2 linked regions of the Sinorhizobium meliloti genome follow. The protein of the gene in region 2 interacts with the protein of the main gene of each other region in a pairwise test. Links are inferred from orthologs where the notes say so. Each region holds a gene or a part of one and is shown on either strand. Other genes may lie near its edges. The genes, in order: dnaA and JOH52_RS00240.

The links.
Region 1: the proteins of JOH52_RS00240 (region 2) and dnaA interact in binary tests that used the Escherichia coli proteins (3 or more experiments, as listed by UniProt). The link is inferred for Sinorhizobium meliloti from one-to-one orthologs.

The regions. Positions count from the first base shown.
Region 1 is NZ_JAGIOS010000001.1:935,200-950,492, forward strand. The notes cover bases 11,244-14,234. They hold dnaA (chromosomal replication initiator protein DnaA), read right to left. Parts: upstream 13,551-14,234; coding sequence 11,937-13,550; downstream 11,244-11,936. Other genes in these bases: JOH52_RS04530 (RNA polymerase sigma factor), read right to left, coding at 11,244-11,442; JOH52_RS04535 (YciI family protein), read right to left, coding at 11,439-11,813. Also shown: rpoN (RNA polymerase factor sigma-54), read left to right, coding at 1-1,526; hpf (ribosome hibernation-promoting factor, HPF/YfiA family), read left to right, coding at 1,805-2,377; PTS IIA-like nitrogen regulatory protein PtsN, read left to right, coding at 2,552-3,016; nucleotide exchange factor GrpE, read right to left, coding at 3,356-3,982; heat-inducible transcriptional repressor HrcA, read right to left, coding at 4,141-5,220; rph (ribonuclease PH), read left to right, coding at 5,478-6,197; JOH52_RS04505 (VOC family protein), read left to right, coding at 6,434-6,847; rdgB (RdgB/HAM1 family non-canonical purine NTP pyrophosphatase), read left to right, coding at 6,878-7,522; radical SAM family heme chaperone HemW, read left to right, coding at 7,534-8,715; JOH52_RS04520 (nuclear transport factor 2 family protein), read right to left, coding at 8,732-9,598; JOH52_RS04525 (SRPBCC family protein), read right to left, coding at 9,614-10,096; more of JOH52_RS04530, read right to left, coding at 10,171-11,243; rpsT (30S ribosomal protein S20), read right to left, coding at 14,386-14,652; JOH52_RS04550 (enoyl-CoA hydratase), read right to left, coding at 14,844-15,293. UniProt on the Escherichia coli protein: Plays an essential in the initiation and regulation of chromosomal replication. Binds in an ATP-dependent fashion to the origin of replication (oriC) to initiate formation of the DNA replication initiation complex once per cell cycle.
Region 2 is NZ_JAGIOS010000001.1:47,138-62,304, reverse strand. The notes cover bases 11,437-14,301. They hold JOH52_RS00240 (replicative DNA helicase), read right to left. Parts: upstream 13,687-14,301; coding sequence 12,187-13,686; downstream 11,437-12,186. Other genes in these bases: JOH52_RS00235 (MarR family winged helix-turn-helix transcriptional regulator), read left to right, coding at 14,008-14,301; JOH52_RS00245 (AzlD family protein), read left to right, coding at 11,733-12,035; JOH52_RS00250 (AzlC family ABC transporter permease), read left to right, coding at 11,437-11,736. Outside these bases: JOH52_RS00300 (ABCB family ABC transporter ATP-binding protein/permease), read left to right, coding at 1-590; JOH52_RS00295 (phosphatidylserine decarboxylase), read left to right, coding at 697-1,395; pssA (CDP-diacylglycerol--serine O-phosphatidyltransferase), read left to right, coding at 1,405-2,274; JOH52_RS00285 (IS4-like element ISRm16 family transposase), read right to left, coding at 2,576-3,739; JOH52_RS00280 (SDR family NAD(P)-dependent oxidoreductase), read right to left, coding at 4,187-4,927; purF (amidophosphoribosyltransferase), read right to left, coding at 4,939-6,429; JOH52_RS00270 (CvpA family protein), read right to left, coding at 6,576-7,175; DNA repair protein RadA, read right to left, coding at 7,244-8,647; alr (alanine racemase), read right to left, coding at 8,771-9,910; JOH52_RS00255 (AraC family transcriptional regulator), read left to right, coding at 10,044-10,901; more of JOH52_RS00250, read left to right, coding at 11,083-11,436; more of JOH52_RS00235, read left to right, coding at 14,302-14,460; JOH52_RS00230 (MFS transporter), read left to right, coding at 14,457-15,167. UniProt on the Escherichia coli protein: The main replicative DNA helicase, it participates in initiation and elongation during chromosome replication. Travels ahead of the DNA replisome, separating dsDNA into templates for DNA synthesis.

The sequences.
Region 1 (15,293 bases), 900 kb from region 2 along the record:
TTCATCTGAGACAGTCGCAGTCGCTGGTCATGACGCCGCAGCTGATGCAGTCGATCCAGCTGCTTCAGATGAACCATCTGGAGCTCAGCCATTTCATCGCGCAGGAAGTCGAGAAGAACCCGCTGCTGGAGGTCCAGCCGGCCGATGAGCCAACGATATCGGATCGCGAGGATGCCGGTCCGCATCCGGCGGAGACCGGCGGCGAAACCGACGAGGCGGCAGGTCAGAGCGACCTTTACGACAGCGCCATGTCGAGATCCGGCGAGAGGCTCAGCGAAGGCCTTGACGCCGACTTCGCCAACGTCTTCCCCGACGATACGGCGCCGCAGCGGGCGGATGCGCCCGAGCTTCTCGGCCAATGGAAATCCATGCCGGGTGCCGGCGACGCAGAGGGATACGATCTCGACGATTTCGTTGGCGGCCGCAAGACGTTGAGGGAGACGCTCGCCGAGCAGCTGCCCTTCGCACTCAGCGCTGTCTCCGATCGGCTGATCGCCCGGTATTTCATCGACCAGCTCGATGATGCCGGCTACCTGCACGCCGACCTCGCCGAGACCGCGGAGACGCTGGGCGCGGCAGGCGAGGACGTGGCGCGCGTGCTGCACATGCTTCAGCAGTTCGATCCGCCGGGCGTCTTCGCGCGCACGCTTGGCGAATGTCTTGCCATTCAGCTGCGCGCCCGCAATCGTCTCGACCCGGCGATGGAAGCGCTCGTGGCCAATCTCGAGCTCCTGGCACGGCGCGATTTCGCAAGCCTCAAGAAGATCTGCGGCGTCGACGAGGAAGACCTGATCGATATGCTCGCCGAGATCCGCAAGCTCGATCCGAAACCGGGCACCAGCTTCGAAACCGGTGTGTTCGAGGCCATCATTCCCGACGTCGTCGTGCGCGCCGCACCCGATGGCGGCTGGCTTGTTGAGCTCAATCCGGATGCCCTGCCCCGGGTTCTCGTCAACCACGACTATTTCACAGAAATATCGCGCTCCAGCCGGAAGAACAGCGGCGAACAGGCCTTTCTCAACGAGTGCCTGCAGAATGCCAACTGGCTGACGCGCAGCCTCGATCAGCGCGCCAGGACGATCATGAAGGTGGCGAGCGAAATCGTCCGGCAGCAGGACGCCTTCCTCATCCACGGCGTCGGCCACCTGCGCCCGCTGAACCTCAGGATCGTCGCGGACGCGATCAAGATGCACGAGTCGACGGTGAGCCGGGTCACCTCCAACAAATACATGCTGACCCCGCGCGGGCTCTTCGAATTGAAATATTTCTTCACGGTCTCGATCGGCTCGGCGGAAAACGGCGATGCACATTCGGCCGAGTCCGTGCGCCATCGCATCCGCACGATGATCAATCAGGAAAGCGCCGATGCCGTGCTCTCGGACGACGACATCGTCGACGTCCTCAAGCAGGCCGGCGTCGATATCGCCAGACGCACCGTCGCAAAATATCGCGAGGCGATGAGCATCCCCTCCTCCGTCCAGCGCCGCCGCGAGAAGCGGGCGCTGGCCAAGGCCGCGGGATTCTGAGCGCTGCCGGCAGGCCGCAAGCGCGTAAGCCGGGTTGCGCTTTGGGCTCTGGCCGGCGGAACCGCCGGGGCCTGATGAACGTTTAATTCCACGACGCGCAATTGACTCTCCGCGGTACAGCGGATATGAGGCCGCCGCGCTTGCCTGAGATAGAACTCCGCGAGGCAGCGCGCGCTCACGATTTCGGTCGTTCAGGACTCCGGTCGCTGAAGTGCTTGGATGACGGGAGCGCTTGGAATAGACTGGGCACGCAATTCACGAACAAGAGAGGAAACTCCATGAGTGTGCGTGTATCCGGTAAACATATGGAAATCGGCGATTCGTTTCGCGTCCGCATCGGCGAGCAGATCGAGCAGGCCGTAACCAAATATTTCGACGGAGGATATTCGAGCCAGGTCACTGTGGAAAAGTCAGGGTCGCGATTCAGCGCCGACTGCAAGCTTCATCTCGATACGGGCGTGGTATTGCAGGCAAACGGCCAGGCGAACGAACCACAGTCAGCCTTCGACGCGGCTTCGGAGCGCATCGAGAAGCGGCTCCGGCGCTACAAACGCAAGCTCAAGGACCATCACAACGGCAACGGGCAGAATTCCACCGAGGTGGCCTATCGAGTGATGGACTCGGTGCCCTTCGAGGACGAGGAAGTTCCCGACGATTATGCACCGACGATCGTTGCCGAAACTACGAAACAGTTGAGAACAATGTCCGTCGCCAACGCCGTTATGGCCTTGGACATGACGGATGAACCGGTGCTGATGTTCCGCAGCCCCGGCAAGGATGACCTGAACATCGTCTATCGGCGCAACGATGGGAATATTGGCTGGATCGACGCCGCCAATATCAAGGCATGAGTGGGGATGGGGGAAGCCAGCCGGACTGGCGTCCCCCGTCTTTCCGATCAGCGGGACGGCGGAAAGGCTCGACTTTTCTGTGCATTCGAACCGCCAAGACAAAGATGGGTAGAGCCATCACGGCGCATTTGTGATGAGATTGCCAGGCTCTAACCGGCGAACGAGGATAAAAGAATGGCATTGGCAGGCTTGCTGCATCAAAATGCGATCATCCCGGCCATGAGGGCCAACTCGAAGAAGCAACTCCTTCAGGAATTGGCGGCAAAAGCATCGAAGCTCACCGGTCTGCCGGAGCGGGAGATTTTCGACGTCATCCTGCAGCGAGAACGACTCGGCTCGACCGGTGTGGGCAACGGCATCGCCATCCCGCACGGCAAGCTTAGCAATCTTCCGTCGATCGTCGGCATCTTTGCGCGGCTCGATGCGCCGGTCGATTTCGAGGCCTTGGACGACCAGCCGGTCGACCTCGTCTTTCTGCTGCTTGCACCGGAAGGTGCCGGCGCCGACCACCTGAAGGCGCTCTCGCGCATCGCGCGCGTGCTGCGCGACCATGACATGGTGTCGCGTATCCGAGCGAGCGACTCGGCAAGCGCGATCTACACGCTGCTTAGCGACGACACGACCTCGCACGCTGCCTGAATATCTTCTGCCTGCCGCCTACCGGAGCCGGTTGGAAGAGCATGCGGCAATTCGAACAACGCCGAAGGGCCGTGCACCTTGCAGAGTGCGCGGCCCTTCGCAAATCGCATTCATGCGCCGTCAGATCACGATGTTTTTAGGTCGGGTCGACCTACTGCATGTTTCCTTTAATCGTATCCGATTAAAGGACAAAAACATTGCAGCAGATCAAAGTGTTACAGCGACCTTTGCGCGTCTGATAAGACGCGCGGCGCTGTAAAAACATGAACGTGATCGATTCCAAGAAGTTGAGACGCGGGATGCGGGCGGAAAACCGCACACACCTTTCCTCATCCCGCTCTAAGCAGCAGGCGTCTCGCTTTCAGAGGTGGCTGCTTTCGGGCCGCCCTTGGCAACGCCGACCATCGCCGGGCGCAGGACGCGCTCGCCGATCGTGTATCCTGCCTGGACCACCTGGACGACCGTGTTGTTCGGAACCTCGGTGTTCGGGACCTCGAACATGGCCTGGTGGAAATTCGGATCGAACTTCTGGCCGGTGGGGTCCAGCTGCTTCACGCCGTGACGCTCGAGCGCCGCAAGCATCGACCGCTCGGTCATTTCCACGCCCTCGATGAGTGCTTTCAGGCCGGCATCGCCCGCCTCCCTGGCGTCGGCCGGAATCGCATCCAGCGCGCGGCGCAGGTTGTCGGAGACCGCCAGCATGTCGCGCGCGAAGCCCGCGACGGAATAGGACTTCGCGTCCTTCACATCACGTTCGGTGCGCCGGCGCAGATTGTCCATCTCCGCAGCAAGGCGAAGATATTTGTCGCGCAGTTCCGCACTCTCGGCCCTGGCAAGCTCAAGCGGATCCGGCGCGGTCGTGGAAGCATCCGCCTCCGGCTTTTCCGCAGCTTGCGGCTCAGCGGCTGTTTCGAATTCTTCAGGCGCCGCGGCCTCGGGTCCGTTCTTGTTCGTTTCGTCGGTCATGACGTTCTCCGAATTTCTGTCTTTTGCTGTGTTCGGCATCATCAAACCAGCGGAAGTCGCTTTGCTTGAACGTACTGTTGCCTGGATTTGAAGCCCGATATCGATGTTTGGGCCCGAAAAATCAAGGGTCGATTGCTTCATCGATCAAAAGGATTCGCTCAGCGCGACAGCCGCGACATGAGCTGGGCGGTGTAATCGACCATGGGAACGATGCGGGAATAGTTGAGCCGGGTCGGCCCGATGACACCGACCGCGCCGACGATGCGGTCGTCGCTGTCGCGGTAGGGAGCGACGATCAGCGAGGAACCGGAAAGCGAAAACAGCTTGTTTTCGGAACCGATGAAGATGCGCACGCCCGGGCCGCTCTCGGCGAGGTTGAGGATCTCGATCAGGCTGTCCTTCTTTTCGAGGTCATCGAAGAGCATACGCAGCCGCTCGATGTCGTCCGTCCCTTCCAATCCTTCGAGCAGATTGGCGCGGCCCCTGACGATCAGCCGCGCCGGCTGGCCGTCGCCCTCGCTTCCGGACCAGATCGCTAGCCCACGCTCGACCAGGTCCTGCGAGAGCGCGTCGAGCTCGCCGCGCACCGTCTCCTTGACCTTTTCCAGTTGCGTCCGCAATTCGGGAATCGTCTGACCGGCAAGGTGAGCGTTGACGAAGTTCGCCGCTTCGGTGAGCTGGGCGCTGGTGATCCCGGCGGGCAGCTCGATGATGCGGTTCTCCACCTGATCGTGCTCGCCGACGAGCACCGCCAGCGCCTTGGTCGGCGCCAGCCGGATAAACTCGACATGCTTGAGGACGGGATCGCTCTTGGTGGTGATTACGAGACCTGCGCCGCGCGACATGCCGGACAGCATCTGGCTCGCCTCGGTAAGAAGGTTTTCGACCGACCTGTCCCGATTTCCCGGGTGAACCTGCCTTTCGATCGAGGCGCGTTCCTCCGGCGAGAGATTGCCCACCTGCATGAAGGCGTCCACGAAGAAGCGCAGGCCCAGCTGCGTCGGAAGCCGGCCGGCGCTGACATGGGGGGAATAGATCAGGCCCAGATCCTCGAGGTCGCTCATCACGTTGCGAACCGAGGCCGGCGACAGCGACACCGGCAACAGCCGCGAGAGATTGCGCGAGCCCAGCGGCTCCCCGCTTTCCAGATAGCTCTCGACAATGCGGCGGAAGATCTCGCCGGAGCGCTCGTCCAGCGCCGATGCGATCCCCTTCGTTCCAGGGTTGCGCAGTACCATGTCACTCCGTGATCAGTATTCTGTGTCCGGAAAGAATATAGTGATCCGCGCGGGGAATGGCAAAAGGGAAAAATCACTGCGAAGCTTCGACATCAAGCGGTTCCCTTTGCCTACGCCATGATCTAGAAGGCTCACGAAAGCGCCGCGCGTCTTCAGACGCGCAAAGGCCGCTGGAGCACTTTGAATTCTGCATGTTCTTGTCCTTGAACCGAACAGGACCCAAGGAAGCATGCAGTCGGGATCGACAGGAGTTGACGATGCGGCCATCCGGTAGAAAAACCGACCAAATGCGCAAGGTCTCGTTCGAGCGCAGTTTCTCCAAGCATGCGGAAGGATCCTGCCTGGTACGCTTCGGCGACACGCATGTTCTGTGCACCGCGAGCCTGGAGGAAAAAGTTCCGGCTTGGCTGCGCAACGGCGGCAAAGGCTGGATCACCGCGGAATATGGCATGCTGCCGCGGGCGACCGGCGAGCGCATGAGGCGCGAGGCGGCGACCGGCAAGCAGAGCGGCCGCACGCAGGAGATCCAGAGGCTGATCGGGCGGTCGCTCAGAGCCGTCGTCGATCTTCCGGCGCTCGGCGAACGTCAGATCTCGATCGACTGCGACGTGATTCAGGCCGACGGCGGCACGCGCACCGCGTCGATCACCGGCGCCTGGATCGCCCTCCACGACTGTTTGAAGTGGATGGAGGCGCGCAACATGGTCAAGCTGGAGAAGGTCTTGAAAGATCATGTGGCCGCCATTTCCTGCGGCATCTTCGCCAATCAGCCGGTTATCGACCTCGATTATCTGGAAGACTCGGCTGCGGAGACGGATGCCAATTTCGTGATGACGGGCAGCGGCGGCCTGGTCGAGATCCAGGGAACGGCGGAAGGCAAGCCCTTCAGCGAAGAAGAATTCGCAAGCCTGATGCTGCTCGCCAAGAACGGCATTGCCGAACTCGTCGAAATGCAGAAGCAGGCGATAGCAGGCTAGATCACGATGTTTTTAGGTCGGGTCGACCTAAAACATGAACGTGATCGGAACCAAGAAGTTGAGAAGCGGGATGCGGGCGGAAAAGCGCGCGCACTTTTCCTCATCCCGCTCTAGACCGCTCTCTGCTTCACTGAAGCAGTGAGATGATCTAACGCTTCGACAATACGCACTTCCGGACGGAACACCGTCACGGCTTTTCCGGAAGTGCTCTGGATCACTTGAGAGGAACAGGTCCGGTGCCGACATTCGAAGGCATTCTGGAGACCGCGCTTTACGCGGACGATCTCGACGAGGCCGAGGCCTTCTACGGAACGGTCCTCGGCCTTGAAAGGATCACCCGCGCCGGCAGCCGCCATGTCTTCTTCCGTTGCGGCGATGGCGTGCTCCTGATCTTCAACCCCGCGGAGACGGTGAAGCCGCCTGCACCGGGCGCACTTCCCGTGCCTCCGCACGGGACGAAGGGCAACGGGCACATGTGCTTCCGGGTCGCCGCCGAGGCGCTCGACGGCTGGAAGGCGAAACTGGAGGCGGCCGGGGTCGAGATCGAGGCGGATATCCGCTGGCCGAACGGCGCCCGCTCCTTCTATTTCCGCGATCCGGCCGGCAACAGCCTGGAATGCGCGGAAGCGGGCCTCTGGGCCAAGGATTGATTTCGGCAGTATCTGAACGGAACGGAATAGATGCGCAGACTGATCGACAAGACGCTCGTCGTCGCGAGCCATAATGCCGGCAAGATCCGTGAGATCCGCGATCTCATCGGGCCGCTCGGCTTCGAAGCGAAATCGGCAGCCGATCTCAATTTCGTCGAGCCGGATGAGACCGGCACGACCTTCGAGGAGAACGCGACCATCAAGGCGCTCGCCTCGGCCAAGGCCTCGGGACTGCCGGCGCTTTCGGACGATTCCGGCCTTGCCGTCGACGCGCTCGGCGGCGCCCCCGGGGTCTACACGGCCAACTGGGCCGAACGTGAGGACGGCAGCCGCGACTTCCAGATGGCCATGGAGAAGGTCGAAGAGGCGCTCCGCGCCAAGGGTGCGGTGAAGCCCGAAAGCCGTACCGCACGCTTCGTGTCCGTTCTCTGCCTTGCCTGGCCGGACGGGCATGTCGAGCTCTTTCGCGGCGAGGTCGAGGGTTATGTCGTCTGGCCGCCGCGCGGCACCAGCGGCTTCGGCTACGATCCGGTCTTCCAACCGAAGGGCTACGACACCACATTCGGCGAAATGAGTGCGGAGGAGAAGCATGGCTGGAAGCCGGGCGATTCCGAGGCCCTGTCGCACCGCGCCCGCGCATTCAAGCTGTTCGCCGAAACCTGTCTCGGCGCCTGAGTAGGAAGACAATGCAGATAGCCCCGCTTTCAGCGATCGGTGACGGCATGGACCCCGGTTTCGGGGTCTATGTGCACTGGCCCTTCTGCGCGGCGAAATGCCCCTATTGCGACTTCAATAGCCATGTGCGCCATCAGCCGGTGGATCAGCCTCGCTTCGTCGCCGCATTCCTGAAGGAAATGGCCGCGGTGCGCGCGCTTTCCGGTCCGAGAACCGTCACCAGCATTTTCATGGGCGGGGGTACCCCGTCTCTGATGGACCCTCGGACGGTGGAGGCGATCCTCGACGGCATTGCCCGGCAGTGGCACGTGCCTGATGGCATCGAGATCACCATGGAGGCGAACCCGTCCAGCGTCGAGGCGACGCGCTTCCGCGGCTATCGGGCGGCCGGCGTCAACCGCGTCTCGCTCGGCGTACAGGCTCTCAACGACCGTGACCTCAAATTTCTCGGACGGCTGCACGATGTCGAGAATGCGCTGAAGGCGATACGGCTCGCGCGCGAGATCTTTCCGCGCATGTCCTTCGACCTTATCTATGCGCGGCCGAACCAGACGGTCGAGGAATGGGAGCGGGAGCTGAAGGAGGCGGTTTCCTACGCCGTCGATCATCTGTCGCTCTACCAGCTTACCATCGAGGAAGGGACGCCCTTCTACGGCCTGCACAAGGCAGGGAAACTCGTCGTTCCGGATGGCGAGCAGTCGGCGGTTCTCTACGAGGCCACGCAGGAGATCACCGCTGATATCGGCATGCCGGCCTATGAGGTCTCCAATCATGCCCGGCCGGGGGCCGAGAGCCGGCACAACCTCACCTATTGGCGCTACGGCGACTATGCGGGCATCGGCCCCGGCGCCCACGGGCGGCTGGCGATCGGATCAGGCAAGATCGCGACCGCAACCGAGCGCAACCCGGAGGCATGGCTGCAACGCGTCGAAGAGTGCGGCGAAGGCCTGGTCGAGCGGGAACTGCTCGATTTCGAGGCGCAGGCCGATGAGCTTTTGCTGATGGGGTTGAGGCTGCGCGAAGGCGTCGATCTCGCCCGCTGGCAGACCCTCTCGGGCCGCGATCCGGATCCGGCCCGGGAAGAATTCCTGATCGAGCATGGTTTCATCGAGCGGATCGGCAATTCTCGGCTGCGCTGCACGCCCGCCGGAATGCTGATCCTCGACGCCGTGGTGGCCGACCTCGCCTGCTGATCGCGGGCCGAGCGGCTCAGCCGCCTTCCTTCACCGGTGCGACGATCCCCCAGGTAACTCCAAAGGGATCCCGGAGCTGGCCGTAATGGTCGCCCCAGAATGCGATCTCCAGCGGCATCGTCACCTCTGCGCCGGCCTCCACCGCCCGATTCCACCAGAAATCAGCGTCGTCGACGACGAGGTGCAGCACGAAGCCCTCCGGCGGCTTCCAGGGATGGCCGAATTCCGGGAAAGGATCGTTCAGCATCAATGCGCCGCCATTGATCGTCAGGTGGCAGTGGATGAGGCGCTTTCCATCCTGGGCATGTTTGCGGTCCTCCTCCTTGGCGCCGAAAGCGCGGACATAGAAGGCCGCCGCCGCATCTGCATCCTCCACGTTGAGATAGGCGATGACGCCGGGCATGGGCGGGCGCGACGGCGCTTGCCAGTCGACCTCGGACCGGGGATCGAGATCGATCGCCGCCTTGAAGCTTCCGTCCATGTAGAAGGGGACGGATTCGTGCTGATGGGCGATCTTCCATCCCCTGTCGGTGCGTGTCAGGCCCAAGGTCAGGCGATACCAGAGCGCCGCCTTCTGGCCATCGTGCTTCTCGCCGGAAAGATGCGTCAGCGCAGTGGCGAAGGCGACGTCGCCGCTCACCGAAACGTCGAGCTCCTCGAGGGTGAAGCCGAGCGGCCCTTTCCACGTGGAAAACCACTGCTCAAGGCCGCCGGCATCTGCGTCGGAAGCCTTGAGGGGGGGCGCCAGCGAAAAGACGAGGCAATCTTCCGTGCCGTGGGCGAGGACGCGGGCGGCATCCTTCCGGCGCAGCGCCTCCGCCCAGTCCCCGATTACCTCCTCGATCTCCGCAACGGCCGCATTCCTGCTCTCGGTAATGGTCATGACCCGGTCCTCCTCTCAGAGTTTCGCAACGAGCGTCGCAAGCTGATCGGCGCATTGGCCCCAGCCCTCGTGGAAGCCCATCTTCTCATGGGCATCGCGGTCCTCGACGCTCCAATGGAGCGCGCGGGCCGTATAGCGGGTCTTGCCGCCCTCGTTCTCGAAGGTCATGACCGCCGTCATGAACGGCTTCTCGGACGGCTTCCAGGCTTCCGTAAAGGCATCGGTGACGACGATCTTCTCGTTCGGCACGACTTCCAGATAGACGCCCTGATTAGGATAGAGTTCACCCTCGGGCGAACGCATGACAAAGCGGTTGGTGCCGCCCGCCCTGACGTCGAGCTCCGCTTCCGTGATCGTCCACGGCAGAGGAGCGAACCACTGCTTCAGAAGCTCGGCTTCCGTGAAGGCCCGGTAGACCTTCTCGCGCGGGGCATCGATCAGCCGTGTCAGAACCAGTTCGCGTTCGCCGCCGGAATTGGTGTCGGTCGCTGCAGTCATTTTCGAAATCCTCCATGTTGGTTCATTCCAAGGACGAAGGAGGATGCCGCCTGCCGACAGGGGCCAGAAAAAATTTATCGCTTTTCTTCTTCCGCGACCGTCGCCGGCTCGGCCGCGAGGTGATCGAGCTGCATGCGGATATAGGCCGCTTCGGACGCGTTGGTGGCCAGTGCGATCGCCCGGTCGAAGGCGGTGCGCGCCTCGCATGCCCGGCCGAGCTGCTTCAAAAGGCCGCCGCGCAGGCCGTGATAATAGAAATAGCCGGAAAGCCTCTCCCCAAGGGGCTCCACCATCGCCAGTGCGGCCTCCGGTCCCTCGCGTTTCGAGACCGCGACCGCGCGATTGAGCGTGACGACCGGCGAGGGCTGCAGGCGCTCGAGCGCCTGGTAGAGGAGGTCGATCTCCTCCCAATCCGTCTGCTCCGGACGTTCGGCGCGGGCATGCAGGGCCGCGATTGCTGCCTGTATCTGGTAGGGACCGGGGCGGCGATGGCGCATTGCTTTGTCGATCATCGCCAGCGCCTCGGTGATCATCGGCCGGCTCCAGAGCCGCCGATCCTGATCTTCGAGCAGGACGACGGCACCATTGGCATCGAAGCGCGCGCGGGCGCGCGAATGCTGGAGCAGCAGAAGCGCCGTCAGCCCCATCATTTCCGGCTCGGCGGGAAACAGCCGCAGCAGCAGCCGCGACAGGCGGATCGCCTCGTCGCAAAGATCGGCGGAGACGCCCTCGGGGCCGTTCATCGCCGAATAGCCCTCGTTGAAGACAAGGTAGATCATCGTCGCGACCGCTGCGAGCCGCTCGGCGCGATCGACGGCATCGGGTGTCTCGAACGGGATGCCGGCGGCTGCGACGCGGGCCTTGGCGCGGGTGATGCGCTGCTCCATCGCCGCTTCGCTGACGAGAAAGGCACGGGCGATCTGCCTGACGGAGAGCCCCGATACGATGCGCAGTGCAAGCGCGATCTGCTGGGTTGCCGGAAGCGCCGGGTTGCTGCAGACGAAGAGCAGCCGCAGGATGTCGTCGCGGTAATGCGCCCCGTCGAGGCGATCGGCGAGTTCACTCTCCCGGTCGTCGAGATCGGAGAGCAGTTCCTCCGGCGGCAGTGCCGTCTCGCGCGACTGCCGCCGCACCTTGTCGATGCCGCTGTTGCGGCCGACGAAGATGAGCCAGGCGGCGGGATCGCGCGGCGGACCGGTGCGGGGCCAGTTTTTCAGCGCACGGATACAGGCCTCCTGGAACGCCTCCTCCGCCAGATCGAGATTGCGAAAGTAACGCAGCAGCGCACCCATTGCCTGCGGCCGCGCGGAAACAAGAGCAAGATCGATCCAGCCTGTGTCGGTCATGAGGGCAGCTCACCGGGTTTATAAAGCGCGAGCGGCCGGACCTCGTAGGAGCCCGTGCTCGGATTGGCGTTACTCAGATCGCGCGCGAAGTCGAGCGCCTCATCCAGCGAGGCGCAATCGATCAGATAGAAGCCGAGCAACTGTTCCTTGGTCTCGGCGAAGGGGCCGTCCATGACGATCGTCTCGCCGGCGCTGTGGCGCAGCGTCGCCGCCGCCGTCGTCGGCACCAGGCGCGCGACGGGCCCCAGCTTGCCCGCTTCGACATATTTGCGTTGGACGGCGCTCAGATCACGCATGACCCTCTCGTCCTCCTCCTTGCTCCAGGCACTGGTGACGCTTTCATCGTTGTAGCAAAGCACGGCGTAAAGCATTGAAAATCTCCGCTCTGGTCTGAAGACGAATGGCGCTATTGATAGCCGACAAGCGGGGCGAAAAAAACGCTCAACAAAAAAGCCCGGCGGACCGGGCTTTCGTAACGTCGGGCTTTCCTGCCTCTATTCGTTGATCAGTCGCTTCAAAAGCTCGATCTCGTGGCTGAGCTTGGTGTCGGCAGAAATCAGTTCCTCGATCTTGCGCACAGCATGGAGCACGGTCGTGTGGTCGCGCCCGCCGAAGCGGCGGCCGATCTCGGGGAAGGAGCGCGGGGTCAGTGTCTTCGACAGATACATGGCGATCTGGCGCGGCTTGACGATGACGCGGGTGCGGCGGTTGGAGACCAGCTCCTGACGCGAGACATTGTAATGCTTGGCGACGACGCGCTGGATATCTTCGATGCGGACGCGGCGCGGTTCCCCGGCATTGACGAGATGGCCGAGCAGTTCGTCGACCCGCTCGATCGAAAGCTGCGGCTCGAAGGAGCGGCGGAAGAGAAGCTGATTGAAGGCGCCCTCGAGTTCGCGGCCGCTGGCTGTCACGTTGCGGGCGACATGGCTCAGTATCTCGAGCGGAATCTCGAGCGAGGCATCGTCCTGGCGCGCCGCTTCGAGACGACGCTTCAGCATTTCCAGGCGCATCTCGTAGTCCGGCCCTTCCATCTCGATCGCCACGCCGCCTTGCAGGCGCGAGCGAACACGGCTGTCGAGCGATTCCAGCTCCCAGGGTGCACGGTCCGCGGCGACGACCACCTGCTTGGCGGAGTCGAGCAGCATGTTCAACAGATGGCAGAACTCGTGCTGGATCGACTTGCCCTGCAGGAACTGCATGTCGTCGATAATGAGAAGGTCGATGTTGCGAAGCGATTCCTTCAGCGACAGCGCGTCATTGTCGCGGATCGCCGTTGCGAAACGCCACATGAAATATTCGGCCGTCAGATAGACGACGCGTGGCGCGCGCGCACTCTGGAGGGCCGCGAGAGCGATCGCCTGCAGAAGATGCGTCTTGCCGAGACCAACGCTCGAATGGATGAAAAGCGGATTGAAGCGCACGGCGCCGGCGCCGGCCTCGGCAATCGTACGCGCTGCCGCGAGCGCGACCCGGTTCGACGAGCCCTCTACGAAACTATCGAAACCGTAGCGCTGATCGAGCGGCGAGCCGAAAAGCGGCGCCTGGACGGGTCTCGCCGGAGCTGCCGCAACCGCAGCGGCGGCAATTGCCACGGTGGGGGCCGCCGAACGGCGGGAGGGAGGGACGACCGCCGCTTCGGCAGCCGCGGCAACGCTCTCTTCAGGAGCCGTCGGGCGATGACCGCGGGTCGCGGTGCGCACGAGGATCTCCACCTTCAGTATCTCGCTGTCCTCCTGCTGGACGAGCGTGGTGATCAGATCGAGATAGCGATTATTGATCCAGGACTTCAGAAAAGTCGTCGGGACCGAGAGGCGCACGACGCTTTTCGACACTGAATGGAGCTTGAGGCGTCCAAACCAACTTGCGAAGACATCCGGACCGACCTGGGCTTTCAAGCGCGCACTTACCCGCTCAAACAGTGCGTCATGCCGCATGTCGTGTTTTTCCCCCGCCGCCTGAGACTGATTGCTTCCGGCCTGAAAACCTCCAGGTGCCGTCGCCAAATTCATCCGCATCTTGCCGCCTTCCAATTTCATTATTCCGATGCCGTCATTTCTGGCGGCCTCATCTTTTATGCCCGCCCGCCACGGCCGCTCGAAAGCCATGCCGCGTCAGCCGGACGCTCTGATACGCACCGAACCGGGCTCCTCATATCCCGCCACGGCACGCTGCGCTCATTCGCTTGCCTTCGCCTCAAGCAAATGTCCCCTCGCACTTCGCCTTACCGATTCTGCACGGCTCTTTTCAAGCCGACCGGAACCGTTTTTCCTCGTTGCCGGCTGACCGCACCCTCGTACGTAGCGGACAGCCCGAGCCTCCTTCTTCCTGCTCCAACGCATTCACAAGGCTAAGCCCTGCCGGCAACCACAAGACGAAACGTCCTCGCTCCGGTGCGAAGGCTCGCCCGGTTTTATCGTCTCGACTTGTTTGATTGATCGACGTGGAATTAACCCCGCCACAGGCGACGGAAAGCCCAAAGTCACCCCGATTGGAATGACCCTTAAACTTCCTCGTACAGATGTAATCTGTGTCCCCTGTGGAAGGCATTTAGGCAGGATCGCCCGGCAAGATCAATCGCGTTTTTTACCCGCCCGTAAGCGTCGACAGTTGACTCTCGTGCCGGGTTTTGCATCCCGCTCCCCGAGTCCGGCGAGAATCCCTGTTGAATCAAGGGTTTTGTTTTTTGCGTTCTTGCTTAGCTGGCGAAAAAGAAAAAAAATAAAAAATGGCTTGACTCACTTCGGACTCAATCCGCCCGCCCCGCCAGACCACATTTTTGCCGCAACCTCTCATAAGCTATTGAAAAGCTTAGAATTTTTTTGTCACGGGATTGACACGAGCGTGGCAAGGTCAATCGCGCAGGCCGTTGGCGGCGGCACGAATCGGAAAAGCCCGGCGAAAACGCCGGGCACTTCATCAACAGCTTTTTTCTTAGCCGGGTTAGGCCGAAAGGCTCTTCACGCGCTGCGCCAGTCGCGAGACCTTACGCGATGCCGTGTTGGAATGCATTACGCCCTTCGTGGCGGCGCGCATCAGCTCCGGCTGTGCCGCCTTCAGGGCGGCGGCTGCGAGTGCCTGATCGCCGGAAGCGATCGCCTCTTCGACCTTGCGGACGAAGCTGCGGATGCGCGAACGACGGGCCTTGTTCACTGCGGTACGGCGTGCGATCTTGCGGGTCGCCTTTTTCGCCGAAGTTGTATTGGCCATTGATGCCTCTCTTCGAAAACTGACATGGACTCCGCCTCGCCGTGCCGGGTCACTGCGACCTGTCATACAAGCAATTCGGGAGTATTATCGGAAAGCCTCGAACGAGGGCGTTCCAAACTGAGGGCGGCGTATAAAGGGAAACCGCCCGCACGTCAACGCGCAATTTGAGAAAACCGAGTCCTGTCCATGGCTCATCTGTGTTTGAATTCGGCTTTGCGCTTGGCGACGAAGGCGGCCATGCCCTCTTTCTGGTCCTCCGTTGCGAAAAGCGACTGGAAGAGCCGCCGCTCGAAGCGCAGGCCCTCGGCGAGCGTCAGTTCCAGAGAGCGGTTGACGGCCTCCTTGGCTATCATCGCCGCCGGCAGCGAGAATGACGCGATCTTCTCCGCGGCGCCGAGCGCCTCCTCCAGGAGCCTGTCCGGAGCCACCACGCGCGAAACCAGCCCGGAGCGCTCCGCCTCCGCCGCGTCCATCATGCGGCCGGTGAGAATGAGGTCCATGGCCTTCGCCTTGCCGACTGCGCGGGTCAGGCGCTGCGATCCACCCATGCCGGGAATGACGCCAAGCGTAATCTCCGGCTGGCCGAACTTCGCCGTTTCGGAGGCGATGATGAAGTCGCACATCATGGCGAGCTCGCAGCC
Region 2 (15,167 bases):
AGAAGAGCCTCCGCTCCGTAATCGGCATGGTGCCGCAGGACACGGTGCTCTTCAACGATACGATCGCCTACAACATCCGCTACGGCCGGGTGACCGCGAGCGATGCGGAGGTCGAGGCAGCCGCCGAGGCGGCGCAGATCGCCGATTTCATCCGCGACCTGCCGGAAGGCTTCCGCGCCATGGTGGGCGAGCGCGGGCTGAAGCTTTCGGGCGGCGAGAAACAGCGCGTCGCGATCGCGCGAACCATCCTGAAGGCGCCGCCGATCCTGATCCTCGACGAGGCGACTTCGGCGCTGGACACGAAGACGGAACAGGAAATCCAGGCTGCGCTGGATATCGTGTCGCGCAATCGCACCACCCTCGTCATCGCCCATCGCCTGTCGACGGTCATCAACGCCGACGAGATCATCGTCCTGAAGGACGGCGTGATCGCCGAACGCGGCACCCATGGCGAACTTATCGACCGCGGCGGACTTTATGCTTCCATGTGGAGCCGCCAGCGCGAGGCAACGCAGGCCGAGGAACAGTTGAAGCGCGTGCGTGAGAGCGACGATCTCGGCATCGTCGACCGGGGAATGCCGGCGCTCTGACCACAGCGAGGTTGCCGCGAGTCCTCTGTCTCCGGGTCTTCGACATTGCCGGGCTGTCTGATTCGCGCTAGTTCACGTCGCAAAGCAAATATGGAGAGTAGAGTTCATGAGTTTGATCGACACAGTGCGCAACACGCTCGTACCGGTCCACAGGGAAGGCTACCGCTTCATTGCGATTTTCTTTGTCGTTTCGCTGGCGCTTGGCTTCCTCTGGGAGCCGCTGATGTGGATCGGCTTCGTTCTGACCGCCTGGTGCGCCTATTTCTTCCGCGATCCGGAGCGCATGACGCCGATCGACGACGATCTCGTCATCAGCCCGGCGGACGGCACCGTATCGTCGGTCGCCACCGTGATGCCGCCTGAGGAACTGGGCCTCGGCTCGGAGCCGATGCTGCGCATTTCGGTCTTCATGAATGTCTTCAACTGCCACGTGAACCGTGCGCCGATGGGCGGCACGGTACGCCGAATCGCCTACCGTGCCGGCAAGTTCGTGAATGCCGAGCTGGACAAGGCGAGCCAGGAAAACGAGCGCAACGGCCTCGTCATCGAGACGAAACACGGGCAGATCGGCGTGGTCCAGATCGCCGGTCTCGTCGCCCGCCGCATCCTCTGCTGGACGCGCGAGAGCGCGTCGCTCGAGGCGGGCGAGCGTTTCGGCCTCATCCGCTTCGGCTCGCGTCTCGACGTGTTCCTGCCTGCCGGTGCGGAACCGCGCGTAACGGTCGGTCAGACGGCCACGGGCGGCGAGACGGTGCTCGCCGAATTCGGATCGGCGAAGGGCCCGGTCATCAGCCGGCGCGCGTGAGGACAGGTCATGGAAGAGCCCCGCCACGAACAATCCGCAGGAATCCCGGAAGCCGCTGAGCACGTGGGCGCCACCGGCACGCACGACAAGGCCCGGGGGCCCCGGTTGCGGGAGATTCCGCTCCGGCTGATGGTCCCGAACATGATCACGGTCCTGGCGATCTGCGCCGGCCTCTCGGGCGTCCGGCTGGCATTCGAGAATCGATTCGAGCTCGCGGTTGCGATGGTGCTCCTTGCCGCTTTCCTCGATGGCATCGACGGGCGCATCGCGCGTCTCCTAAAGGCGACCTCGAGTTTCGGGGTCCAGATGGACTCGCTTGCCGACATCATCAATTTCGGGGTCGCGCCCGCCCTCGTCCTCTACGTGTTTCTGCTCGATCAGGCGCGTTCCCTCGGCTGGATTGCGGCCCTGATCTACGCCATTGCCGTCGGTCTGAGGCTGGCGCGCTTCAACGTCATGGCGGAGCGCCAGGTCAAGGCGTCCTGGCAGTCGGAATATTTCGTCGGCGTTCCGGCGCCGGCCGGTGCGATGCTGGTTCTGCTGCCCGTCTATCTTGGCCTGCTCGGTCTTGCGCCGGAAAGGACCTTTGCGCTGATCGCGTCGGTCTATACCGTCCTGATCGCCTTCCTTATGGTCAGCCGTCTTCCTGTCTGGTCCGGCAAGTCGGAGAACCGCGTCCGCCGGGATCTGGTCCTTCCCGTCATCCTGGTCGTCGTCTTCTACGTTGCGACGCTGATGACCTATACCTGGGAGACGATGGTCGTGACTGCGGTGGCCTATCTGGTGAGCCTGCCCTTCGGCGCCCGTTCCTGGCAGCGCAAATACGGCGACTGGCCGGGCGGTCACGGGAACGATGGTTTGCCGGGTGATAGCGAATAGGGCGAATGCCCCTCATCCCGCTGCCGCGACCTTCTCCCCGTCAGAACGCTACGGCAGGCACATATCTCTTGCGCGCCGGTGCGGCGGATACTGCTCATGAATGGGATCCCTCGGGAACCCAACCGCCTCAACCCCGCTCGGTCGGGATTGCCCCTCAACCGGCTGCCGCCACCTTCTCCCCGCAGGCGGGGAGAAGGGATATGCCGCGCCCGCTCGCTCCCTCGGGCGGGCGGTGAATGCGGGGTTCAGTTGGCGCCGCTTGTCCCTTCTCCCCGCCTGCGCAGGGCTGTCCGGGGAAAATTCATGCATAGCGGAAGACCATTTGGTTTGGGATGGTCCGGGGTTTTGGTCGGCTTGGATTGACCTGCGGCGGCTTGTGGATTTCGGCGATGCTTTTGCGCTGGAACAGGCACTGGGTGACGAGGTCGGTGAAGCGCAGGATCGGTAGAGGGACGCGGGCGAGGCGGGCGGCGATGCGCAACAGTGCATAGGCGATCATCGCCGCGAAGATCTGCAGGCGGATGGCGTTGTCGTTGTTGCCGAGGAACTTGCGGATCTTGAGGTGCTGTTTGATCCAGCGGAACAGAAGCTCGATCTGCCAGCGATCCTTATAGAGCTGGCCGATCTCGACGGCGGAGCGCTCGAGGTCGTTGGTCAGAAGCGTGATCGTATCGCCGTCCTGGCGCTTGACGATTACCCGGCGCAAGCCGATCGGCAGCTTGGAATCGCCCTTGCTGGCGAGGCTGACCTGGCTGTCTTCGAGGACCAGGAAGCCATCGCCTTGAGGTTGCTCAACGGGGCGTTCAGCGACCAAAGCCAGTCCCATGTTGGTCTTCGGCCGGGTGACGAAACTGGCGCCGGCTTCGGCGATCGCCGTCCACCAGCCGTAATGGCAGTAGCCCTTGTCGAAGACATAGGTTGCGCCCTTTTCGATGGTGATCGTGCGGCCGATCTGGGCGTCGTTGACGTTGGCGTCGGTGATGTCGAGGATGCCTGGACAATCGGCCTTGGGATCATAGACGACATGCAGCTTCATGCCGCGGATGCGGCCGTTCGACTTGGCCCAATCGTACAGCTTACCCAGCGGTATCGGGGTCGAATCGATCAGCCGCAGCATCTTGGTGCCCTCCCGGCGCGTCTGCCGGTCGAGCTGACCGGCCAGAAGCGCGAAGGTCTCGGCGAAGACGGCGACCGGGCGGCGGCGGTTGGCGTCCGACAGCGTCGAGCGCATCAGCCGGCCACTGCCGAGATGGTAATGATGCTGACTGTTGGCGTTGAAGCTCGCCTCCAACCCGCGCAGGCTGGTCGTGGCGCTCAACTGGGCATAGATCAGTGCCACCAGATGATCCCAGCTGGTAAAGCACTTGTCGTAGGCATCCCCGGCATGACGACCCACAATCGCCTGAAAGCTGCGGCGATCAATCGCTTTCAGCAGCTGGGCGAAAATGCTAGGGGTGAACCGCATGCTCCGTCTCCTTTTCTGAGTCTCGACAACCAGAAAATAGACGGAAAAACGCCGTCTGACGGGGCATGCGCCTGCGACATTTCGATTCACCCGGAACTTTCCCCGGACAGCCCTGCCGCCTGCGGGGAGAAGGTGCCGGCAGGCGGATGAGGGGCGGGTGACCGCTAATGCCAATGTTAGCGCATACGGGTTTGATCCCAAGGACCCATCCGCAAGCCTCGCCACTGCTGGAAATACAGATGCCGCCACTCCGGAGTAAATCCGCGAAGGGCTGGACAACAAGAGATATGTGCATGCCGTAGCGTTGTGACGGGGAGAAGGGACAAGCTGCTGGATGGCCATTTCCTCTTGAGCGCCCGAGAAGCGGTGCATCACCGCGAGTCCCCTTCGCCCCGCTTGCGGGGAGAAGGTGGCCGGCAGGCCGGATGAGGGGGAGGTGCCGCCAGCCTATTCCGGCATGCGGTAGTCGACGATCTTCTTTTCCCGAACGATGAAGAGCTTCCCCGTCTCGGTCTGCTCGCGGCCGAGCAGCGGCAACAGCGCCTGAGCCACCTCGGAGGGATGCGGCAGGGTCTCCGGATCTTCGCCGGGCACGGCCTGCGCCCGCATGGCGGTGCGCGTGGCGCCCGGATCGACGCTGAGGATGCGCAGCGGCAGGCGCTGTGTCTCGTAGGCCCAGGTGCGTGCCAGCGCCTCGACCGCAGCCTTGGAGGCGGAGTAGGGCCCCCAGAAGGGCTTGCACTTGTGCGCAGCGCTCGAGGAGAGGATGAGGGCGCGGCCGGCATCCGAACGGACGAGCAACGGCTCGAGCGACCGGATCAGGCGCCAGGTCGCGGTGACATTGATCGCCATCACCTTTTCGAAGACCTTGGCTTCCACATGGCCGATCGGCGAGATCGTGCCGAGGACGCCCGCATTGGCGACCATGATGTCGAGCTTGCCCCAGCGCTCGTTTATGGCGCCGCCGAGCTTGTCGATGGCGGCCATGTCCGAGAGATCGAAGGGGACGAGCGTTGCCGAACCGCCGAAAGCCTTGATCGCGTCGTCCAGTTCTTCGAGACCGCCGAGGGTGCGGGCGCAGGCGACGACGTGGGCGCCGGCCTTGGCGAGTTCAAGAGCAGTGAAGTAGCCGATCCCGCGCGATGCGCCGGTGACGACGGCGATCCGGTCTTTCAGATTGGGCGTCATGTTGTTGTTCGTTATCCGTTGCTGGCGAGAACCGAGAGTTTGCGAACGTTGCTCGCTGCCCCCTGGTCGAGAAGGCGGGTCGGGTAGTCCCCGGTGAAATAGTGATCGGTGAACTGCGGCGCCTGCGGGTCGCGCTTCTCGCCGCCGACGGCACGATAAAGCCCGTCGATCGAGAGGAATTCGAGAGAATCGGCGCCGATGAAGCGACACATCGAGGCGAGGTCGGCATGCTGGTTGGCGAGCAGCTTGTCACGGTCGGGCGTGTCGATGCCGTAGAAATCCGGGTGGAAGATCATCGGGCTCGCGACGCGCACATGCACCTCGCGGGCGCCTGCCTCGCGCATCATCTGGACGATCTTGACCGAAGTGGTGCCGCGGACGATGGAATCGTCGACGAGCACGACGCGCTTGCCGGCGATCATCGCCCGGTTCGCAGAATGCTTGAGCTTGACGCCGAAGGCGCGAATCTGCTGCGTCGGCTCGATGAAGGTCCGCCCGACATAGTGATTGCGGATGATGCCGAGCTCGAAGGGGATGCCGCTTTCCTGCGCATAGCCGATTGCAGCCGGCGTACCGCCGTCCGGAACGGGCACCACGACATCCGCCTCGACGGGGGCCTCGATGGCGAGGTTCTTGCCCATGTTCTTGCGGGCGACGTAGACGTTGCGGCCGCCGACGACCGAATCCGGCCGGGCGAAATAGACGTACTCGAAAAGGCAAAGGCGTTCCGGCAGCGGATTCTGCGGCTTGCGGGCATCGATGGTGATCGACCCGTCCGGCTGAATTTCGCAGATGACGATTTCACCGTTCTCGATATCGCGAACGAATTTGGCGCCGATGATATCCAGCGCGCAGGTCTCCGAGCAGAAGATCGGCTTGCCGTCGAGTTCGCCCATGACGAGCGGGCGAATGCCGTTCGGGTCGCGGGCGGCGATCAGCTTGGTGCGGGTCAGAGCCAGCATCGAATAGCCGCCTTCGACCTGGGCGATAGCGTCGGCGAAGCGATCGCTGGAAGAGACGTGTTTCGACCGCGCGATCAGGTGCAGCACGACTTCGGTGTCGGATGTCGACTGACAGATGGCACCGTCTGCGATGATCTGGCGCCGCAGCGTCAGGCCGTTCGTGAAGTTGCCGTTGTGCGCGATTGCGATTCCGCCTTCCTGCAGCTCGGCAAACAGCGGCTGGACGTTGCGCAGGACCGTCTCACCGGTGGTGGAATAGCGTACATGGCCGATCGACATCGAACCGGGCAGCTTCGCGAGCGTCGTGGGATCGGTATAGTGGTCGCCGACGAGACCCATCCGGCGCTCCGAATAGAACTGCCGCCCGTCGAAGGTGACGATACCGGCGGCTTCCTGCCCTCGATGCTGGAGAGCGTGCAGGCCGAGCGCCGTCAGCGCGGCGGCGTCCGGATGGCCGAGAATGCCGAAAACGCCGCACTCCTCATGGAGGGTGTCGCCGTCGAGTTCGTCATGGATTTCGCTGGATCTGAGATCGGTCATCGCAATTCGCCTTTGCTACGTGCCGGTGCGCATATCGTGATCGGGCCGCCAGTCTTCAAGCGATCTTACCCGAAAACACTGACAAGCGTCATTCCAAATGGATAAAGCCCGCACAGCGGGCTTTATTGCAAACTTTCCTGTCGATCTCAGCCGTTCGTCGCCGGTGCTTCCTCGCCGGGCGCCTGTTCCGTCTGAGCCGGCGGCGTCTCGCTTTCGCCTTCGCCGGTCGTATCCTTGCCGCGCAAGCGGTCGAGAATGGTGGCGTCGGCCTCTTCCGGCAGGAGCGCTACCAACTGATTGCCGAGATTGTCGAGCAGCGGTTTCGACTTCGCGTGGGTCACCCAGACGGGCTGCTGCTGCGGCGCCACGAGCCAGTTGAAGAACAGCATGGCGACGACGACGAGCAGAATGCCGCGAGCGGCCCCGAACAGGAAGCCGAGCGTGCGGTCGAGCGCGCCGATGCGGCTGTCGATGATGAAGTCGGCCACCCGCATCGTGATGAAGGAGATGATGATCAGTGCAATCAGGAAGATCACGGCCGCCGAGCCGATCATCGCGACCGTTCCGCTGGTCGTGTACTGGCTGGCGTAGGGCAGAAGATGCGGATAGAGGAAATAGGCCGCGGCGGCTGCGCCGACCCAGCTCGCCACCGACAGAACCTCGCGCGAGAAGCCGCGAACCATCGCGAGGACGGCTGAAAACAGCGCGACGCCGAGAACGATACCGTCGAGAATTGTGATGGGCATGTTGTCCTTACTCCGACTCCACCGCCAGGCGGCACATCCCGTTGATGCTCCAGGGCGCGGCTATTCCGTCAGTCCTCGTCATTCGTCTGTTGCAGGGCACGCCGCGATCCCGCGATACGCGCCACCAGATCCGGCAGGCTTTCCATCTCGCTCCAGCGGCCGTTGCCGTTCTTCGGCAACTCGGTCGATGCAGATGGCAGGACTGCCTGGGAGAAACCGAGTTTCTCGGCTTCCTTGAGACGTTGGGCGGTATGCGCAACCGGCCGGACTGCACCCGACAAGCTGACTTCGCCGAAATAGACGCAATCGGGCGGCAGGGCAAGCCCGGCAAGCGACGAAACCAGTGCGGAAGCCACAGCGAGATCGGCCGCCGGTTCGGAAATGCGATAGCCACCCGCGACATTGAGGTAGACGTCGTGCTGGCCGAGGCGAATGCCGCAATGGGCTTCCAGCACGGCGAGGATCATCGAAAGGCGGGCCGAGTCCCAGCCGACCACGGCGCGGCGCGGCGTTCCGAGCGATGTCGGCGCGACCAGCGCCTGTACCTCGACAAGCACGGGGCGCGTGCCTTCCATGCCGGCGAAAACCGCTGCACCCGGCGATTTCGCATTGCGTTCGCCGAGAAACAGCTCCGACGGGTTGGCGACCTCGCGCAGGCCCTTGTCGGACATTTCGAAAACGCCGATCTCGTCGGTCGGTCCGAAACGGTTCTTCACCGTCCTGAGGATGCGGTAATGATGGCCGCGGTCGCCCTCGAAATAAAGGACGGCGTCGACCATGTGCTCGACGACGCGGGGGCCGGCGATCTGGCCCTCCTTTGTCACGTGGCCGACCAGCACGACCGCCGTGCCCGTCTGCTTGGCGAAGCGGATCATCGCCTGCACACCGGTGCGCACCTGCGTCACCGTGCCGGGCGCGGAGTCGACGATGTCGCTCCAAAGCGTCTGGATGGAATCGATGATGACGAGGTCCGGGCGCTTGCCCTCGGAAAGCGTCGCGAGAATATCTTCGACATTCGTCTCGGCGGCAAGGAGCACGTCGCTGTCGGCGGCGCCGAGCCGCTGAGCACGCAGGCGGACCTGGGCGATCGCTTCTTCGCCCGAGACATAGATCACCCGGTGCTTCCGGCGTGCAAGCGCCGCGGCCGCCTGCATCAGCACGGTCGACTTGCCGATGCCCGGATCTCCGCCGACGAGCAGTGCGGATCCGCGAACGAAGCCGCCGCCGGTCACGCGATCGAGTTCCGAAATGCCGGTCTGGATGCGCGGCGCGTCTTCGATCTCTCCGGACAGCGTCGTAAGTGCGACGGGACGCCCCTTCTTCGGCGTGCGCATGGGACCGCCGCCGATCCCCGCCGTGGGATTATCCTCGATGATCGTGTTCCACTCGCCGCAGCCGTCGCACTTGCCCACCCAGCGGGAATGGACTGTGCCGCAATTCTGGCAGACGAACTGGGTGCGGGCTTTCGCCATAGATGTCGGCTTTCGGATGTTTGCGGGCAGATGGCGGAATTGCCGCCGCCCGAGAATCACTCTTGGCGGTCACATAATGCCGCGAAATCCTGTTTGAAAGGACGATATTCCTTTGCGCCTTGTTCAAGCGCCTCCGACATAGGTCCGATGATAGCGCCGGCCGAGGCTCGTCAGCAGCTCGTAGCCGATGGTACCGCCGGCGCGCGCGACGTCGTCGATGACGACATTGCGCCCGAAGACCTCGATATAATCGCCGGCACGTACGGCCGCTTCCGGCAGGTCCGTGACATCGAACAGGCTCAGATCCATCGTCACCCGACCGACATGCGGCACCTTCATACCATGCAGGAAACCGAAGGCGCCCGAGGGCATCGCCTGTCTGAGGGTGACGCCGCCGCCCGAAACCGAACGGTGGTAGCCGTCGGCATAGCCGATCGCGACCGTCGCAATGCGGCTGTCGCGGCCGAAGCGGACCGAGGCGCCGTAGCTTGCCGTTCCGCCGGATGGAACCGTCCTGACCTGCACGATGCGCGCTTCGGCGGTGACGACCGCTTTCATCGGATTGACCGCGCCATTTACCGCCTCGCCGCCATAGACCGCGATGCCGGGCCGGGTGAGGTCGAAGTGGTAGTCCGCACCGAGGAACACGCCGCCGGAATTTGCAAGGCTCGCCGGCACGCCCTCGAAGGCGGCGGTCACCTCGCGGAAACGCTGAAGCTGATAGCGGTTCATCGGGTGTCCGGGATCGTCGGCGCAGGCCAGATGGCTCATGACGAGGACCGGCGAGAAACTCGCAGGCCGCGCAGGGTCGTGGGCGAGGGCAAGCGCCTCCTCAGGCGACAGGCCGAGCCGGTTCATGCCCGTGTCGACGTGGAGAACGCAGGGGTGGTCGCCCCGTTCGGAAAGCGCTGCCATGAAGACCGCCAGCTGCTCTTCCGAGTTGATGATCGGCACGAGATCGTTCTCGAAGAAGAGCTCCTCGTTGCCGGGCCACATTCCCGCGAGAATGTAGATTCGCCCATCCGGAACAAGCGGGCGAAGATCGGCCCCTTCTTCGACACTGGCCACGAAGAAATCGCGCGCGCCGGCGGCATAGAGAGCCGGAGCGGCATGCACGACGCCGAGACCGTAGGCATCGGCCTTCAGAACGGCGGCGGCGCGGGCTTTTCCGGACCGCTCGTTCATCGCCCGCCAATTGTCGGCGAGCGCGGTGAGGTCGACGGTGAGCCTGCTGGAGGCGGAAAGAAACTCGGGGCTTTGCATACCGAAAACTCTGCGTGGGCGATATCGGCAGCAATACATCCAAGTGCCCCGCGCCGCAAACGGCCGACGCAATGCTCTGGCCGAAAGCACTTTCATGCAAGACGAGGCTCTCCTCGCCCGATAAGATCGTCCGATGGAAACGATCTCACAGGAAAAGGCCATCGAGGCCATGCCGCTCGAGGGAGCCGAGCGGACCCGTTTCTGGCGCGACCCGCGCTTCAAGGGCATGGAGTGCCTGAGCGCGACCTTCATCACGCATGAATTCGCACCGCACGCGCACGACACGTTCAGCATAGGTGCGATCGAAGCGGGTTCCCAGATCAGCACGATCAAGGGGGAACGATCGCAGACGGGCCCGGGAGATCTCTATCTCATCAATCCGGATGAAATCCACGACGGGCATCCGGGTCACGAAGGCTACCGCTACCGGATGGTCTATCCACCCACGGACCTGCTGGTCGAGATACTCGAGGATGTGACCGGCCGCTCCTTCAAGGGAACGCCGTCCTTCTCGCGGCTGCTTCTCACCGATAGAGAGCTTGCGCTCGGCTTTCATCGTGCGCACCGTGCATTGGAAGGCAAGGTCGGTACCCTGGAAGCGGACGAAAGCATGTTCGGGTTCCTGGCCAGGCTCTTCGAGCGCCACGGCAACGCTATCATCGTCCCCCTGCAGACGCGCGAGAGCTCAGCCGTGCACCGGGCACGCGATTATCTTGTTGAAAACTACACGCACGATATCGGGCTGGAGGAGCTTGCGAAGCTGGCGGGCCTCAGCCGCGCCCATCTGATCCGCGCCTTCCGAAAGGAATTCCACATCACCCCGCATGCTTTTCTCACCGACAAGCGGGTGCGGGAAGCAAAGGCGCTCCTGCGCAGAGGTTGGTCTGCGGCGGACACCGCCTATCACTGCGGTTTCGCCGATCAGGCGCATTTCAGCCGCCATTTCAAGGCTCGAACCGGCGTCACGCCGGGTGCCTATCGCTCAGCCTGATCACTTTCGTTCAAGACGGCGGTCTTCTGCCTGGTTACTTCCTGGGCACTTCCAGGAAAAGCGTGTGACGGTTTTCCGTCCGGAAGCGCGTAGTTTCAGAAGGTTAGTGTTGCAAGTACGGGAGATCCCAGGCGTGAAGAAGTCGCGGGCAGTCGAGGAATTCTGGGGAGGTTTCAGGGCGATGGCACCGCTCATCGTGGCGGTGATGCCGATCGGGCTCGTTTTCGGGGCCGTTGCCGCGACCAAGGGCCTGTCGAGCCTCGAAGTCGTGATGATGAGCGCGCTGGTCTTCGCCGGCGGTTCGCAATTCGTTGCGCTCGACATCTGGACTCATCCCGCCTCCTGGGCCGCTCTCGGATTTTCGGCGCTGCTCGTCAATATCCGTCATCTTCTGATGAGCGCATCGATCGGCACGAAGATGCCGGCCTTCTCGGGGCCGGCGAGATATGCCGCGATGCTTCTCCTTGCCGACGAGATCTGGGCCATGGCCGAGGTCCGGGCAGGTGAGTCGCGTCTCACGCCTGCCTGGTATGCGGGCCTTGCGGTGCCGTTCTATCTGGCCTGGGTGCTTGCCGGTCTTGCCGGCTCGCTCGCCGGCGCATTCCTCGGAGACCCGAAAGCGCTCGGTCTCGATTTTGCGTTTCCCGCGGTCTTCATCGTCCTGGTCATGGGCTTCTGGAAGGGACGTGAAACCGGCGCGATTCTCGCTGCGAGCGCCGCGGCCGCGGTCCTCGCACGCCAGTTCCTCCCCGGCGTCTGGTACATCGCAGCCGGTTCGGCGGCGGGCGTCGTTGCGGCGCTTTTCACCGGTGAACGTCAGGAAGCCCGCGCATGACGCTCGATCCGCACACGTTTCTTGCGATCGCCGCGATGGCCGTTGCGACGGTGCTGACCCGGCTCGGCGGTCTTGTCCTCATCCGTTTCGTGACGATAGGTCCGAAGCAGAAGCGGGCGCTGGAGGCGATCCCGCCGGCCGTATTGATGGCCGTCATCGCGCCGACGGCGTTGGTCACCGGGCCGGCCGAAACGCTCGCGGCCCTCGCCACAGCGCTTGTCGCCACGAGGCTGCCGCTGCTCGCGGCCGTGGCGGCCGGCGTGATTGTCGTGGCGGTTGCGAGGGTGTTCGTGGGGTAGAGAGGCGTCGCTGCGCCTTGAGAAAATGCCCCTCACCCTAACCCTCTCCCCGCAAGCGGGGCGAGGGGACCTGTTTGCATGCGGCTTGCCCCTTCTCCCCGCCTGCGGGGAGAAGGTCGCGGCAGCGGGATGAGGGGCCGCAATCAGCCTGTCAATGCTCGTACTGCGTGAACGACGGATCGGCGAGATCCGAGAAGCGCGTGAATTCCGACTGGAAGGCGAGCTTGACGGTGCCGGTCGGTCCGTGGCGCTGCTTGGCGATGATCACGTCGGCCGTGCCCTTCACCTTCTCCATCTGCATCTTCCACTCTTCGTATTTCGGATCGAATTCGTCGCGCGGTTCCATGTTCTTCACGTAATATTCCTCGCGGAACACGAAGAGGACGACGTCGGCGTCCTGTTCGATCGAGCCCGATTCACGCAGGTCGGAGAGCTGCGGCCGCTTGTCCTCGCGGCTTTCCACCGCGCGCGAGAGCTGCGAAAGCGCGATGATCGGCACGTTCAGCTCCTTGCCGAGCGCCTTGAGGCCGGTGGTGATCTCGGTGATTTCCTGTACTCGATTTTCGCCGGACTTCTTCGAACCGGTCATGAGCTGGATGTAGTCGACCACGAGCACGTCGAGGCCGCGCTGCCGCTTCAATCGGCGAGCGCGCGCGGCAAGCTGGGCGATCGAGATACCGCCGGTCTGGTCGATATAAAGCGGCACTTTCTGCATCATCTGGGAGCAGGCGACGAGCTTCTCGAAATCCGCCTCCGAAATATCACCGCGGCGGATCTTCGAGGAGGAGACCTCGGTCTGCTCGGAGATGATACGGGTGGCGAGCTGTTCGGACGACATTTCGAGCGAATAGAAGCCGACCACGCCGCCGTTCTTGGCCTTGAAGGAGCCGTCGGGCTGTACTTCCGGCTCGTAGGCGGCGGCGATGTTGTAGGCGATGTTCGTCGCGAGCGAGGTCTTGCCCATGCCCGGACGGCCGGCGAGGATGATCAGGTCCGATCGCTGGAGTCCGCCCATCTTCCCGTCAAGGGAATGGATGCCGGTGGAAATGCCGGAGAGATGACCGTCCCGCTCGAACGCCTGTCCGGCCATGTCGATCGCGAGCGCTACCGCGTCATTGAACGATTGGAAGCCGCCATCGTAGCGCCCTGTTTCGGCGAGTTCGAACAGCCGCCGTTCGGCGTCCTCGATCTGGCTCTGCGGCGGCATGTCGAGCGGTGCGTCGTAGGCGATGTTCACCATGTCTTCACCGATGGTGATCAGCGACCGGCGGAGCGCCAGGTCGTAGATCGCGCGGCCGTAATCCTCCGCATTGATGATGGACACTGCTTCGGCGGCAAGGCGCGCGAGATATTGTGCAACCGTCAGGTCGCCGACCTTCTCGTCGGCCTTGAGGAAGGTCTTGACCGTCACCGGGTTGGCAGTCTTGCCCATGCGGATGATTTCGCCGGCGATCTCGAAGATCCTGCGATGCAACGGCTCATAAAGGTGTACGGGTTTCAGGAAATCCGAGACGCGATAGAAGGCGTCGTTATTGACGAGAATGGCGCCGAGCAGGGCCTGCTCCGCTTCCAGATTGTTCGGCGCCTCGCGATAATGCTGTTCCGCCTGATCCTTGGCCAAAGGGGCGAGCTTTCGCGCTGCGTCGTTCATCGTTTTCCGTTTCCGCTTATGATCCCGTGAGGCACCCGGTTTGCTGACTGTTGCGCGCCGCGTCTAGTGCAGGCACGCAACAGTGGCGTGCCATACAACCCGGCCTGTCGCCTTTGCCCGTTGTTCGACTGATCCACAGGGGGACAAGGGAGAAGTTGTAAAAAAATACATTCTCACGCGATGCTGGTTGACGCCGCGGCCATGGGTAAAACTACCTGATTCGCATCCCCGCGTCCTCGATCGGCATCTTGAAAAATGCCCATGGCCGGATTAAATAGTGTCCAGATAGTTAGCATGCTAGTAATATGGAAAAGATACTAAATGCCGAAGCCAAACGACAATCGTGAACTGTTCGACGCACTTGCGACCGTCAACCGCAAACTGCGCTCGGTGTTCGACGCGCGGGTGAAGGAGCGCGGCCTGACGCTGCCGCGTGCGCGGATGCTGTTCGCGCTCGCCAGGAAAGAAGGTCTCAATCAACGCGAGTTGGCCGAAGAGCTCGATATCGAGACGCCGACGATCGTTCGGCTTCTCGACGGCATGGAAAAGCAGGGATTCATCGAGCGCCGGGTCGAGCTTTCCGACCGGCGTGCGAAGCAGATCCACATGACGGACGTCGGCCGCTCCGTGGCGGATGAGATCCAGAAGCTCGCGAGCGACATCCGCGAAGAGGTTCTGGGCGGGCTGCAGCCGCAGGAAATCGCCGTCGCGCTGAAGGTCGTCTGCAAGATCGCGACGAACATCCAGTCGATCGGTCGGAGTGGCGACCGATGAATGCCGTTGCCGCTCCCGGCTCGATGCGTATCGGCAAATCGGCTCTCTATATCGCCGGCTCCGCTCTCCTCTTTCTGACACAGGGGCTCGGTATGAATCTCGCGTCGGCCAATCTTGCGCAGGTCCAGGGGTCGCTTTCGGCCACGTCGGTGGAGGCGGCCTGGCTTGCCGCTGCCTACATGGCGCCGAATGTCAGCCTTTCGGCCGCTCTCGTGAAGATCCGCGCCCAGTATGGTCTTCGCCGCTTCGCAGAGATCGGCATCGTCGGATTCGTCATCGCTTCACTGATGAACGTCTTCGTCTCGGACCTTCATTCGGCGGTCGTCGTCCGCTTCATCAGCGGCATTGCGGCCGCGCCGATGTCGACCCTCGGCTTTCTCTATATGCTGGAAGCCTTTCCACCGGCGCGAAAGCTGACGGTGGCCCTCGCACTCGCCCTGACATGCACGACCTTGGCCGCTCCGATGACGCGGCTGATCTCGCCTGAGCTCATCGAGATCGGACAATGGCACGGGCTGTACACGCTCGAGATGGCGCTCGCGCTGATCGCGTTGCCGATCATCTATCTGCTGCCCCTGACGCCGGTGCCTCATGCCAAGGTCATTCAGCGTGCCGACATTCTCAGCTACCTGCTGCTCGCCGTCGGCTTCGGCTGCGTTGCCGTCGTCCTCGTGATGGGCAGGCTCTATTGGTGGTTCGAGGCACCC